4 regions of the Actinoplanes derwentensis genome follow, and region 1 is predicted to be linked to each of the others. Evidence: riboswitches for the same ligand, from Rfam matches in the RefSeq annotation. Region 1 holds a riboswitch; each other region holds the start of a gene.

Region 1 (3,446 bases):
GTTCGCAGGGCGGGCAGGGTGCGGGCGCGGTGCAGCGCGCCGATCAGACCCACCAGACCCAGAGCCAGGACCTTGGCGAGTACGAGTAACCCGTACCGGCTCCCGAAAAGCTCTGACCAGGCACCGAGTCGCACCGCCGCGTTCGCGGCACCGCTGACCGCCGTGACGATGAGACAGGCCAGCGCGAGGCGGCTGTAGCGGGCGACCGCCTCCGGGAACGCCCGGGCCCGGCGCACCAGCAGCAGCCCGCCGAGGCCGCCGATCCAGAGGGTCGCGGCGAGCACGTGCAGTACCAGGCTCGACACCGCGAGCTGGTGGTCCCCGGCACCGGCGGCGTGCCCGGTGAACACGGGCGGCACGATCGCCACCAGGGCGAGGATCGTGGTGACGGCGGCCAGCCCGCGCGACAGCCCGGCCCGGCTGAGCACCACCACCAGCAGGATCAGCCCGGCCTGCCACATCAGGGCCTGCCCCTGCGAGATGGACAGGGCGAACCCGGCGACCGGCTGGACCCCGAGTTCCGGCACCGGCACGCCGAGCACGTCGGAGACGCTGAACAGGATCCGCGCGACCACGACCAGCAGCCACGCAGCGGCCAGCCAGGTGGCCCGGCGCAGCAGCTGCCAGCCGTGCGCGGAGACGCTGGGACCGTCGCCGGGCAGCAGGAACGCGGCCGTCACCAGCACTCCGGCGAGCAGCACCGCCAGCAGGTCGGACAGGGTGGTGACCACCGGCAACGCCCACGGGGTGACCGGCCCGGCGTCGGGCAGGCCGGGGATGACGGTGGTGTCCACTCCCCCGGCGAACATCAGCGCGGGCACCAGCACCACCGCGGCCGTCCCGGCGACCAGCGCCGTGACCGACCGTGTTCTTGACTTCACTTTCCACCCCTGACCCTGCGGCAACGCCGTGTTGGTCGGTTTCCGGGCCCGGCTGGTTCCCGGCCCTGGCGTGAGGTGCGTCATTCCGGTGTCAATCATCTGTCGGCGGGCGGATCCGTCAATGGATGCGGCTCGCCGCGTTCCGGCCGCACCGAGCCCGCCGAGAACTGCCGGGATTGCGGGGCGTCACACAGCGTTGAGTTGGACATTGGCACTGGCGGGCATCGCCGCCACCGGATGGGGCTTCTCCGACTTTCTCGCCGGGGTCGGCGCGCGGCGGCTACCGGTCCGCGCCGTCCTGATCGGAGCCCAGCTGACCGGCCTGGTGCTGGCTCTCGTCTACCTGGCCGTCCGGGACGGTCCGCTGCCCACCGATCCGCGGCTACTGGTGATCAGCGCCGTCGCGGGCACACTCTCCGTACCGGGCATGGGCCTGGTCTACCGGGCGATGCGCGACGGATCACTGGCCGTGGTCGCCCCGGTCGCGGCCGGTGCGGCGCTCATCCCGGTCGCCTGGGGCCTGCTGCACGGCGAACGGCTCAGCGCGGGCGGCATCCTCGGGGCGGTCGCCGCGATGGCCGGGATGACCTGCGCGTCCTGGCCCGCCGGAGATCGCGCGGGACGGCGGGCCCGGTGGCGGGCGGCCTGGTGTGCGGGCGGGGCGGCACTCTGCTTCGGCACGTTCTTCGTGCTCGTGCACGAGGCGGCGCCCGACGATCCGTACATCGCCACCGCTTATGTCCGGCTCGCCGGCGGGATCGCGGGTCTGCTGCTACTCACCGAGGCCCTGGTCCGGCGACGGATCCGGATGCCGCGCGGCACCGGCTCGCCCTGGCTGCTGCCCGTGGGGGTCGGCGTGCTGGAGACGGTCGCGGACGGCGCGTTCGCCGTGGCCGCGGCCGGGGTCGCCGTCGGTGCCGCGGCTGTCGTCTCCTCCCTCTATCCGGCGGTCACGGTACTGCTCAACGCCGTGCTGTTGCGGGAGCGGCTCCCGGCCGTACACCTCTGCGGGTGTTCGCCGCGCTGGTCGGGGTGGCGTGCCTGGCCGCCTGACCCGTTTCCAGGTGCTGATCTTCACCGGTAGCATGTGCCGCGGTGCTGGTTCACCCTGCCCGCCAGGTGGGGTGTCGCAAGAGGGAACCCGGTGTGAAACCGGGACTGCCCCGCAGCGGTGAGTGGGAACGACCGCCGTCATCGAGCACTGGGCCGCCCATGCGGCCTGGGAAGCGACGGCCAATAGGTGGCTGGAACACATCCGCGCCCACGAGTCCGAAGACCTGCCGGCACTGCGCACACCGGACGGTGTGCGCCGCCGGCGGTCTCTCGGGATGACCAAGGGGGTGACGAGCCCTTCCTGTCGTGTGCCCGTCGGCCACTTCGAGGGAAAAGGTCTTCGTGAAACTCCCAGCCCGCCTGCGGCCAGCCGCTGTGACGGTTCTCGCACTGACACTGGCCGCCTGCTCCGGCGGTGCCGCCCCGGTGACGACGGTCAACGGCGAGATCGCGGTGGCGATGCAGTTCCCGCCCCGGTCCGCGTACGCCTTCGACGCCGACGACGGCGCCCTGCTGATGACTCTCGGTGTCGCCGAGACCCTGACCAGTGTCGACGCGTCGGCACAGCCCGCACCCGGCCTGGCCACCGGGTGGGAACAGACCGCCGACCCGAAGATCTGGCGGTTCACACTGCGTGACGGGGTCACGTTCCACGACGGCACGCCGCTGACCGCGGACGCCGTGGTCACCGCGCTGACCTACATCTCCACGGTGTCCGCGCCGCCGCGTGCGGTCCGTGACATCGGCCTGACCGTCGAAGCCGACGGGGCCGGTGCGGTGCTGATCGGCACGAGCATGGCCGATCCGGTGCTGCCGCTGCGGATGAGCAGTGGAAACCTCGGGATTCTGGCGCCTTCGGCGTACGCGGCGGGTGGACAGCCACAGGTCGTTCGTACCGCAACCGGCCCTTATGTCTTGTCGGCCGTCAACGGCGCCGACTCGGCCGTGCTGGAGCGCAACGACGCCTACTGGGGTGCCGCGCCGGCCGCCAGCAAGGTGACGGTGCGTTATGTGACCGACCCGCAGAGCCGGGCGCTGGCCCTGCAGTCCGGGGATGTGCAGTTCGCCGAGGGCCTGCCGCACGCCGCCACCGCCCAGGTCGAGGCCGCCGGGGGCGCGGTGACCGCCTATCCCGCCGCGCGCACCGTCGAGTTGCTCCTCAACCAGAGCGCAGAACCTTTCAACGACTTGCGGGTACGCCGGGCGGTCACCGCCGCGATCGACCGGCCGACCCTCGCCGCCCAGGTCCTGCAAGGTGCCGCGACACCGGCCGCCGACCTGTTCGGCACCGCCGTGCCGTGGGGTTCGCGGGTCCCGCCGCCCGCCGCCGACCTCGCCGAGGCCAAAAGCCTTCTGACCCAGGCCGGGTACGGGCCGGGCAAGCCGCTGACCGTACGGCTCTGGACGTTCCCGAACCGTCCGGAGATGCCGGTGCTCGCCACCGCCATCCAGTCGATGCTCGGGGAAGCCGGCATCAAGGTCGAGGTGACGGTCGGTGACTATTCGGCGCAG
Region 2 (3,446 bases), 3.3 Mb from region 1:
GCCCGACCAGCCCGCTTTCCCCACCCGGTCCGCTTCCCGGTGCCGGACGCCGAGTGATCATGTAACCGTTGGTGGTGGCCTCGGCCAGGACGTGCGGGCCGGCCGGGCTGCCGCAGGCTCGCGCGCATCCGGCCCAGTGGACCGGCAGCCCGTCGACGAACCGGGCCGCGGCGACGGCGTCGGCCCGCACGTCGGCCAGCGATTTCGCGCACCCGGGCCGCCCGGCGCACGCGGTCACCCCGGACCACGGCGAGCCGGGCGTCACCGCGAGACCCGCTCCGGCCAGGCGATCCGCCCACGGCTGCGCCGCCTCCGGCGGCAGATCAGCCACCAGCACCCCGCGCCACGGCGTCACCACCAGATGGTCGGCGTCTTCCAGGACCCGCAGCTGTACGCCGGTCAACCGGCCCAACGGCACCAGGGCCGCGACCGCCACGAGCCCGTCCTGCTGGGGCACGATCCCGATCAGGTCACCCGGCTCCGTGGCACCGACCGGAACCGCGACCTCGACCGCCACCGGCGTCAGACCGAGCGCCGCCACGACCCTGGCCGACACCCGCCCCGGGCCGTCCCGAAGCTCCCGCAGCCGCCACACCGCTGAACCGCCGGCCAGCCGAACATCCTGCCGCGTGTCCTGTTGCACGTCCGTCCGGGTGTCGCGTTGCACGTCGCGTTCGGACAGGAACGCGTGCGCGGCCGCGATCAGCGCCGGAGCCACCTGAGTGGACTCCACCCGCACCCCGGTGTCGTGCCCGGCGAACCGGACAGCGAACAACGGATCCGCCGATTCACCCTGGTCATCGCTCACTCCGACGGGGATCGCCGCGACGTCCGAGGCGAGTGGGACATGCCCGATCGCGAACAGGAACTTCCCCGGCAGAGCGGGCAGCAGCGGGTCACCGAGGATCGCCCGGTCGAGCTCGTCCACCAGCACGCGCAACGCTTTGACGGGCAGGGGCGGGGCCGCGATGTTCCGTACGTTGTCGTGGGTCGTCGAAGGCAGCAGACCGGCCGACCGCAACCGGGCCGCCAGAGCCGGCGCATCGCCGGGACCCAAGCCTCTGAGCTGCAGGTTGGCACGCGAGGTCAACTCCAGCGCGCCGTCACCGAACTCCTCGGCCAGCTCCCGCAGCGACCGCAACCGCGCCCCGGACAGCATCCCGCCGGGCAGCCGCACCCGAGCCAGCATGCCGTCGGCCGCGGCGTGCAGCCGCAGAGCGCCGGGGCAGGCATCGGTCTCGGAGGTTCGACGGTGAGCCATGGCCCGGATACTACGGCCGCCCTCCGACACGAATTCACCTTCGGTGGGCCGTGGTCGGGAGCGTCACAGCGCCGGGTTCGCCTTGACGCGGGACACCGGGGTTCGGGAAGCTCAGGGGGCTCAACGGGCGGCGACGCCGCGGAGGAAGCCGGTGTGAGTCCGGCGCGGTCCCGCCACTGTCACCAGGGTTTTCTCCTGGCAGCCAGGAACTCCGGTCGCCGCCTTTCCTTTTCTACCCGGGGCGCGGACCCCGAGGGGGAGTGCGCGCGTGTTCCTGCTGCTGTCGACATCCGACACCGATCTGCTCAGCGCCCGGGCCAGTGGCTCGCCATGGCGTCTCGCCAACCCGGCCCGCACCGGCGTCGCCGATCTTCCGGCCCTGCTCGACGGGGTCGAGCTGGTGGTGGTGCGCATTCTCGGCGGTCGCCGCGCCTGGGAGGCGGGCCTCGACTCGCTGCTCGCGGGCACCGTGCCGGTGCTGGTGCTCGGTGGCGAGCAGGCCCCCGACGCCGAGTTGATGAGACTGTCCACGGTGCCGGCCGGCGTGGCCGCGGAAGCGCACGTCTACCTGGCCCAGGGCGGTTCGGAGAACCTCACCGCACTGCACGACTTCCTCTCCGACACGGTGCTGCTGACCGGCAACGGTTTCGCGCCCGCGGTCGCCGCGCCGGAGTGGGGCCCGCTGCCCCGCGAGGCCGCGCCCGGCACCGGCCCGTCGACCGTGGCGGTGCTCTACTACCGGGCCCATCACATGGCCGGCAACACCGCCTTCGTCGAGGCTCTCAGTCAGGCGATCGAGGCCAAGGGCGCCCGGGCGCTGCCGATCTACACGGCATCGCTGCGGACCGCGTCGCCCGAGCTGCTCGCCGAGTTGCGTAAGGCGGACGCCCTGGTGGTGACGGTGCTGGCGGCCGGCGGCACCAAACCGGCCACGGTGGGCGCGGGCGGCGACGACGAGGCGTGGGATGTCGGCGTCCTCGCCGACCTCGACGTGCCGATCCTGCAGGGCCTCTGTCTGACCAGCTCACGGGCCGCCTGGGAGGCCAGTGCCGACGGTCTGACACCGTTGGACGCGGCGACGCAGGTGGCGATCCCCGAGTTCGACGGCCGGATCATCACGGTGCCGTTCTCGTTCAAGGAGATCGACGAGGACGGGCTGTCGGTCTACGTGGCCGACCCCGAGCGGGCGTCCCGGGTCGCCGGGATCGCGGTGTCGCACGCCCGACTGCGGCATCTGCCGCCCGCGGAGCGCAAGGTCGCGCTGATGCTGTCGGCCTACCCGACGAAACACTCCCGGATCGGCAACGCCGTCGGTCTCGACACCCCGGCTTCGGCTGTCGCGCTGCTCGCCGCCCTCGACGGTCAGGGCTACAAGATCGGAGACTTCGGGTCGTACGACGGTGACGGCCTGATCCACACCTTGATCGCGGCCGGCGGCCAGGACCCGGACTGGCTGACCGAGGAGCAGTTGGCCGCCAACCCGGTGCGGATCTCCGGTGAGCGTTACGCGGCGTGGTTCGCGACCCTGCCGGCGGACTTCCGGGAGAGCGTCCAGCAGCATTGGGGCCCGCCGCCCGGCGAGCTGTACACCGATCAGGGCGACATCGTGCTGGCCGCGCTCCGTGACGAGAACATCGTCGTGATGGTGCAGCCGCCGCGCGGTTTCGGGGCCAACCCGGTGGCCATCTACCACGACCCCGACCTGCCGCCGAGCCACCACTACCTGGCCGCCTACCGGTGGCTGGCCGACGACTTCGGCGCCCACGCGGTGGTGCACGTCGGAAAGCACGGCAACCTGGAATGGCTGCCGGGGAAGAACGTCGGCATGTCCGCTTCGGACGGCACCGACGCGGCCCTCGGTGACCTGCCGCTGATCTACCCGTTCCTGGTCAACGACCCGGGCGAGGGCACCCAGGCCAAACGCCGGGCGCACGCCACCCTGGTCGACCACCTGATCCCGCCGATGGCCCGGGCCGAGTCGTACGGCGACATCGCCCGCCTGGAGCAGTTGCTCGACGAGCATGCCAACATCGCCGCCCTCGACCCGGCCAAACTGCCGGCCATCCGGGCCCAGATCTGGACCCTGATCCAGGCCGCCAAGATGGACCATGACCTGGGCCTGTCGAACCGTCCGGACGATGAGGAGTTCGACGACTTCATCATGCACATCGACGGATGGCTGTGT
Region 3 (3,446 bases), 330 kb from region 1:
GTCGACGTGTTCCTGGAGCAGGGCGGCGATGGCGGGTCCGGTCAGGTCGTCGACGGTGATGGTGTGTTGTGGCGCGGTCATGGGCCTATTGGTATCAGGCACTGGTTGCATACAAAGACAGTGAGGGCGCTGCCCTCACTGTCTTCATACGTCGCCGGTCACGCGGTGGTGGCGGGCTCCGGGGTTGCGATGGGCTGCCCGGTGCGGGTGGCCAGCTGGTTGAGCAGTCCTGCGAAGGTCAGTCCGAGGGCGGTCCAGAGGATGGTCTGGGTGCCGAGTGACGAGATCCGGAAGTTCCACAGCAGCGTCGCCGGGAAGTCGTCGGGGACCTCGTTGAAGGTGGGCAGCATCAGATAGGCGATGGTGACCACGATCAGGAACGCAATGGTGCCGGCGGTAGCACGGCGCCATTGGTGGGTCTGGGTGCGGGCGGCGAGGACGGCGGCCCAGACGGCTACCAGGCCGAGGATGAGGACGGCGAGGTAGGCGATGGTGCGCTGGTCGATGGTGTCGGGGTCGCCGACGGCGGGTGGGTTGGGCGGGTATTTCAGGTAGGGCACGAGAACGATGCCGGTGAGGGCGGCTGCGGCGAGGCCGAGAGCGGCCTGGGTGTCGCTGCCGGTGCGCAGCCGGCGCCGCAGGACGGTGTAGGCGGTGGCGAGGATGCCGCCGAGGGCCGCGCCGTAGAGGGCGGTGGCCAGGAGCAGGCCGACGGTGCTCTGGACGTCGCGTTCGACGAGGGCTTCTTCGTCGGCCTCACCGGGGGCGAGTGCCGGGGCGTTGGCTTCTTCGATGGCGATGGCGGCGTTGATGTGGGGTTCGCCGGCGACGTAGGCGAAGGTCCCGGCGAACAGTCCCGCGATCAGGCCGGCGAGTAGGCCGCGGAGCAGGAGCTGGATGTAGGTGGGGACGGGGGTGGTCAATGGCACGGGACACCGAGCAGGTGGCGGCCGTCGTGCATGAGTTCGTGCAGGTACATACCGCTTTGGGAGATGCCGCCCTGGTCGAAGGCGACGAGGTAGGCCAGGAGCAGCATGATGCCGGTGAATCCCGCGGCGGTGGCGAGGAGCCGGGTGGAGACCGTGGGTACGGCGAGGGGTTGTGCCTTGGGCATGGAGTGGTTCCTCCTTCGGGATGACGCGTCCCGATCGATGGGGCCTGCGGCGCGTGAGCGTCCTGACTCGCCTGCCCGTGACGGGGTTCGGCTTACAGTGGCGCGACCGCACCGGAGTCTCACCGGTTTTCCTCACTCGCCGCAGAATTGGCTGGCTTCAACTTAACGGCCGGGGTGGTGGCGGCACAACTGGTGGCCGGTAGCATCCACGCCGGTCGTCGGGGGTGTACCGGGGGTGGGTTTCGTGCGGTTGCCGGTTGCGGTGGTGGTGGGTTTCGTCGCGGGTGTGGTGGTGCCTGTGGTGGGGCCGGCGAGTGCGGCGCAGTGTCTGGGTGCGGGGGTGACGTCGCCGGGTGTTCCGGCGGAGTTGAAGGCGTATGCGCCGGCCCGGTTGGCGGGTCTGGCCACGGGTGCCGGTGTCCGGGTGGCGGTGATCGATTCCGGGGTGGCGCGGAACCCGCAGTTGACCGGCCGGGTGCTGGGTGGACGGGATTTTCTGCATGGTGCGGCGGATGCGCGGCAGGACTGTCCGGGGCACGGGACGGCGGTGGCGGGGATCATCGCGGGGCTGCCGGAGGCTGATTCCGGGGTGCAGGGTTTGGCGCCGGGGGCGACGATCGTGCCGGCGCGGGTCAGTGAGGATTCGGATCTGGACGATGCGGGGCAGGGGTCGTCGAGTGCGGCTGCTTTTGCGCAGGCGATCCGGTGGTCGGTGACCACGGCCAGGGCGAAGGTGATCAACATTTCGCTGGTGATGCCGGGTCAGGATGCGGGTGTGCGGGCGGCGGTCGCGGAGGCGGTCGCTGCGGACGTGGTGGTGGTGGCCGCTGCCGGTAACGGTGGTGTCGATGGTGGGGTGGCGTACCCGGCGGGTTATCCGGGGGTGATCGGTGTGGGTGCGGTGGCCGCTGACGGGTCGCTGGCTCAGTTCTCGCAGCCGGGTGAGCATGTGGATGTGGCGGCGTTCGGTGACGCGGTGACGGTGTTGTCGCCGGTGTCGGGTCATCGGGTGGTGCAGGGGACGAGTTTCGCGGCGCCGTTCGTGGCGGCGACGGCGGCGTTGTTGCGGGAGCGGTTTCCCCGTGACAGTGCGGCGGAGATCACGGACCGGTTGTTGCGGTCGGTGGATCCGGCTCCGGGTGGGGCGCGCAGTGCCGGGTACGGGTTCGGGCTGCTGAATCCGTATCGGGCGCTGACGGAGGAGGCGGGTCCGAAGGTGGCGGCGGTGGTGGCGGTGTCGCCGGTGCCGTTGGCGCGCCGGGGTGGTCCGGAGTGGGATCGGGCGGGTTTGTTCGCTGCCGGTGGTGCGGGTCTGGCGTTGTTGGCGGGTGTGGTGGCGGCGGTGGTCGGCCGGGGGCGGCGGCGTGGGTGGCACCCCGCTACTTCTGGGGAGTCCACGACTCATGATCGAATGCCGGGATGATGTGGGAGGTTGTCACCGAGGCGTTGGGCCGGTTGTATCCGCGGGAGCAGCCGTGGCATGTGTCGTATGTGGCCGGTGAGCATGTGCTGGAGGCCGGTTCGGTGTATCCGGCGGACGGGCATTGGCATTATGTGACGTACGGGCTGGGCCGGCGTTGGGGTGTGGAGTTGACGTTCCGGCTGGTGCGCGGGGCGGAGACGGATCCGCCGCAGTGGCCGTTCGTGACGCTGGAGCACATGGCGGGTTATGCGAACAGTCTGGCGGAGCCGCTGGAGGAGGGTCAGTGGGTGGATCTGGTGGGGCCGATCACGGGTTTCCCGTTCTCCGGTGGCCCGGATACCGGGTTGACGGTGCTGATTCTGACGGCGGATCCGGAGTTGGGTGATCGTTTTCTGCAGTTGGTCGGGGTGACCGAGGCGGAGGCGAACGGGGAGTCGGAGATCGCTGACGACCGGTTGATGGTGACTGATCCGGGCCGGGCCCGGCCGGTTCAGGAGTAGCCGATCGCGGGTGGCGTCACCCGGCCGGGTGCCTGGTTCACCTGGCCGGGATGTGTCGGGGTTTCTAGGCTGGGTCCATGTCTACTGAGATCAGTGATCTGCTCGGCAAGGCGGTTCCGGTGGTGACCGCGCTGGTGGCGCGGGTGCGTGACGAGCAGTTGCCGGCGGTGACGCCGTGTGCCGAGTTCACGGTGCGGGACCTGTTGTCGCATCTGTTCCAGGTGGTCCGCAACTTTCAGCTGGTGGCCGACCGTAAGGAGGTCGACTGGGGTGTGACCCCGGACAGCCTGGTGGGGGACTGGCGGGCGGACTTCGCGTCCGAGGCCCACCAGATGATCATTGCGTGGGCGGATCCGGCGGTCCTGGACGGGGTGTCGCCGGGGATGGGCCTGCCGCATCGCACTCTCGG
Region 4 (3,446 bases), 640 kb from region 1:
TCCATCCAGGCGACGATCGGTTTCGGATATCCGGCGATGGCGGCGTTGAGGTCGTACTCCCGGGCCCAGAACTCCAGCGACCCGGTGCCCCCGGAAACCGCGTCCGCGTGCATGGCCCGCAGATCCCCACCGGCGCAGAGACCACGCTCCCCGGCCCCGGTGATCAGCACCGTCCGCACCCGGTCGTCGGACTCCCATTCCCGCAGCACGTCAGCGACGAGTCCGACCATCTCGGCGGTCAGTGCGTTGATGGCTTCCGGCCGGTTCAGGATCACCTGGCCGAGCTGACCTTCCACGATCGTGAGCACGGGCGACGTACACAAATGATGTCCTTCGGTCATTTCTGGGGCGGGACCGGCGCGACCGGGCGGATCGCGGTGAACTGGTGATGTTCGTAGCGGGTGGCGGCGAGCAGCAGCAACCATTCGTCGCAGCCCTGCCACGGGTGGATGTCGGCGGCACCGCCGCGCACCACCCGGGGACCGTCACCGGTGCGGGGCCGGGCATCGTCCGGGGCGCCCGTGAAGCCAGGGATCCACACGTCGGCGCAGATCTCGTTCGCTGAGCCCATGGCGGCCAGTCCGAACGCGTTCTCGGCGTCGGCTGTCCGCAACTCATCCCTGAAATCGTGGAGCACTTGCTCCTCGCCGGGCTTGCCGTCGCCACGGAAGGTCAGAGTGGTGGTGCCGCCCCGGGCCGCGTACTCCCACTCGGCCTCGCTGGGCAGCCGGAACGGCAGTTCAGCAAGTAGGTCATCCAGGTCGTCCTCGAGCCGGGCCGTGCCGGATTCCGCGTCGGTGTAGTCGTCCTCATATTCGGGCAGCCAGTGCCGAACCTGAGCGACCGTCAACGGGTGCCGGGCGATCAGGAACGGCGCGACGTGCACGTCACGGACCGGCTGGGCCTCTGCGGCGCCGGCGAAGAACGACGTGAGGTCGTCCTCGGCGCCGCCACTGCGCTCGATCGCGCGTACCGCCGCCAGTTCGTTCTCGGACAAGCCCATCCGGAACGTCCCGCCCGGCACCTCCCGGAAGACGACGCCGGAGGGGGTGTGCCGCCAGGCCGGCCGGTCGGCCACGATCTCCTCGGTCCACATGGCGCCGAACGTTAGCAGCGCTTGACCCGCGACCGGAGAATGGCTTGGTCAGCGAATCGCCGATGCCGGGGGAGGCGCGGGGTGGAACAGCGCGGCCGGGGCCGGTGTCCGGTCTGTGGACGGATCGCCGGAATCACCGCCGAGGGGCGGGTCGCGCGGCATGACGGCACGATCCGGGCCTATGCCCCGCCTCAGGAGTGTCCGGGTGGTGGACGGCTGCCGCAGGATGATCCACCCGACTAGTTGATCTCTGTCGGGTGACGTGTTGAACACACCATGTTGGGTTATGACTTTCTGGCCTGACCTAGATATGGTGTTCCACGCAGCTGGTTCGGCCGGGCCCTCACGGGTCCGTCCGAGGCAACAGGGAACCCGGTGCAAGGCCGGGACTGCCCCGCAGCGGTGAGTGGGAACGACAACCGTCAGGTAAGCACTGGGCCCGTCCCGGGCCTGGGAAGCGACGGTCGGTAGGTGGCTCTGGCGACAAGCCGGAGCCGTGCCCACGAGTCCGAAGACCTGCCAGCGTGCCGTGCATCGCGGTGATGTGCGGCGGTTGAAGGCCGCGTGGGACGGCTGACGCCGAGCGTCCGCGTGGCCGTGTGCCCGTGGACGGCTGGTGTCTGTCCTCCACGCGTCGGGCTCGCGAGGGAGGAGTGGGCATGACGCTCACCACCAAGGTCACCAGTGTGCCGGAGCAGCGGCGGCATGTGATGCAGGTGCGTAAGAGAAACGGCGATCTGGAGCCGGTCGACGTCAACAAGATCGTCAAAGCGGTCGAGTTGTGGGTCGCCGATCTGGACGAGGTCGACCCGCTGCGGGTGGCGACCAAGACGATCAGTGGCCTGTACGACGGCGCGACCACCGCTGAGCTGGACAAGCTGTCGATCCAGACGGCTGCCGAGCTGATCGGTGAGGAGCCGCAGTACTCGAAGCTGGCGGCCCGGCTGCTGGCGGCGTACGTCGACAAGGAGGTCCGCCTCCAGGGCGTCGCGAGCTTCAGCCAGTCGATCCGGTACGCCCACTCCGAAGGCCTGATCGGCGACGAGACCGCCGCGTTCGTGGCCGCGAACGCCCGCAAGCTCGACGACGCCATCGACCCGGCCGGTGACCTGCGCTTCGAATATTTCGGGCTGCGCACCGTCGCGGACCGTTACCTGCTGCGCCACCCGACCGAGCGTCTGGTCGTGGAGACCCCGCAGTACTGGCTGCTGCGGGTCGCCTGTGGCCTGTCCAAGGACGCCCGTGAGGCGATCGGCTTCTACCGGCTGATGTCGTCGCTGGCGTACCTGCCCAGCTCACCGACCCTGTTCAACTCGGGCACCCGGCACACCCAGATGTCGTCGTGTTTCCTGGTCGACTCGCCGAAGGACGAGCTGGACTCGATCTACGAGCGGTACCACCAGGTCGCGAAGCTGTCGAAGTTCTCCGGCGGCATCGGTATCGCCTGGTCGCGGGTCCGCGGCCGGGGCGCGCTGATCCGGGGCACCAACGGCAAGTCCAACGGCATCGTCCCGTTCCTGAAGACCCTCGACGCCGGGGTGGCGGCGGTCAACCAGGGCGGCCGGCGCAAGGGCGCGGCCTGCGTGTACCTGGAGCCGTGGCACCCGGACATCGAGGAGTTCCTGGAACTGCGCGACAACACCGGTGAGGAGTCGCGCCGCACCCACAACCTGAACCTGGCGAACTGGATCCCGGACGAGTTCATGCGCCGCGTCGAGGCCGACGGCGACTGGTCGCTGATCGACCCGTCCGAGGCCCCGGAGTTGCCCGACCTGTTCGGGGAGGCGTTCGACGACGCTTACCGGGCCGCGGAGAAGAAAGCGGTCAAGACCGTCAAGGCCCGCGACTTGTACGGCCGGATGATGCGCACGCTGGCACAGACCGGCAACGGCTGGATGACGTTCAAGGACCGCTCGAACGCGCTGTCGAACCAGACCGGCGAGCCCGGCAACACCATCCACCTGTCGAACCTTTGCACCGAGATCCTCGAGGTCAACAACGACGACGAGACCGCCGTCTGCAACCTCGGCTCGGTCAACCTGGGCGCACACGTCACCGCTGACGGTGTCGACTGGGAGAAGCTGCGCGAGACGGTGCGCACGGCCGTGGTCTACCTGGACCGGGTCATCGACATCAACTACTACCCGTCCGACCAGGCCGCCGCGTCGAACCCGCGCTGGCGTCCGGTCGGCCTCGGGCTGATGGGTCTGCAGGACGCGTTCTTCACGCTGCGGCTCCCGTTCGATTCGGCCGAGGCCCGCGAGCTCTCCACCCGCGTACAGGAAGAGATCTTCCTTACCGCTCTTGAGGTCTCGGTCGATCTGGCGACGAAGTTCGGCCCGCACCCGGC

What was found. A riboswitch is a leader RNA that binds a small molecule or an ion and turns the genes downstream of it on or off. The one in region 1 is predicted to bind cobalamin.
Region 2: another riboswitch for cobalamin. It lies ahead of cobN (cobaltochelatase subunit CobN); the one in region 1 lies ahead of BLU81_RS08970 (ABC transporter substrate-binding protein).
Region 3: another riboswitch for cobalamin. It lies ahead of BLU81_RS10665 (CbtB domain-containing protein); the one in region 1 lies ahead of BLU81_RS08970 (ABC transporter substrate-binding protein).
Region 4: another riboswitch for cobalamin. It lies ahead of BLU81_RS05860 (ribonucleoside-diphosphate reductase subunit alpha); the one in region 1 lies ahead of BLU81_RS08970 (ABC transporter substrate-binding protein).

Annotation. Positions count from the first base shown of each region.
Region 1 covers NZ_LT629758.1:1,962,921-1,966,366, reverse strand. Annotated here, with positions in the region: gene BLU81_RS08980 (cytochrome c oxidase assembly protein) at 1-881, opposite strand, end outside; gene BLU81_RS08975 (EamA family transporter) at 1,078-1,965, shown strand; cobalamin riboswitch at 1,964-2,180, shown strand; gene BLU81_RS08970 (ABC transporter substrate-binding protein) at 2,310-3,446, shown strand, end outside.
Region 2 covers NZ_LT629758.1:9,278,986-9,282,431, forward strand. Annotated here, with positions in the region: gene BLU81_RS41530 (precorrin-3B synthase) at 1-1,261, opposite strand, end outside; cobalamin riboswitch at 1,369-1,491, shown strand; gene cobN (cobaltochelatase subunit CobN) at 1,530-3,446, shown strand, end outside.
Region 3 covers NZ_LT629758.1:2,295,431-2,298,876, reverse strand. Annotated here, with positions in the region: gene BLU81_RS10675 (GNAT family N-acetyltransferase) at 1-81, opposite strand, end outside; gene BLU81_RS10670 (CbtA family protein) at 159-929, opposite strand; gene BLU81_RS10665 (CbtB domain-containing protein) at 920-1,114, opposite strand; cobalamin riboswitch at 1,150-1,269, opposite strand; gene BLU81_RS51485 (S8 family serine peptidase) at 1,359-2,537, shown strand; gene BLU81_RS10655 (suppressor of fused domain protein) at 2,534-3,037, shown strand; gene BLU81_RS10650 (TIGR03086 family metal-binding protein) at 3,115-3,446, shown strand, end outside.
Region 4 covers NZ_LT629758.1:1,327,739-1,331,184, forward strand. Annotated here, with positions in the region: gene BLU81_RS05850 (enoyl-CoA hydratase/isomerase family protein) at 1-323, opposite strand, end outside; gene BLU81_RS05855 (formylglycine-generating enzyme family protein) at 338-1,096, opposite strand; cobalamin riboswitch at 1,407-1,634, shown strand; gene BLU81_RS05860 (ribonucleoside-diphosphate reductase subunit alpha) at 1,756-3,446, shown strand, end outside.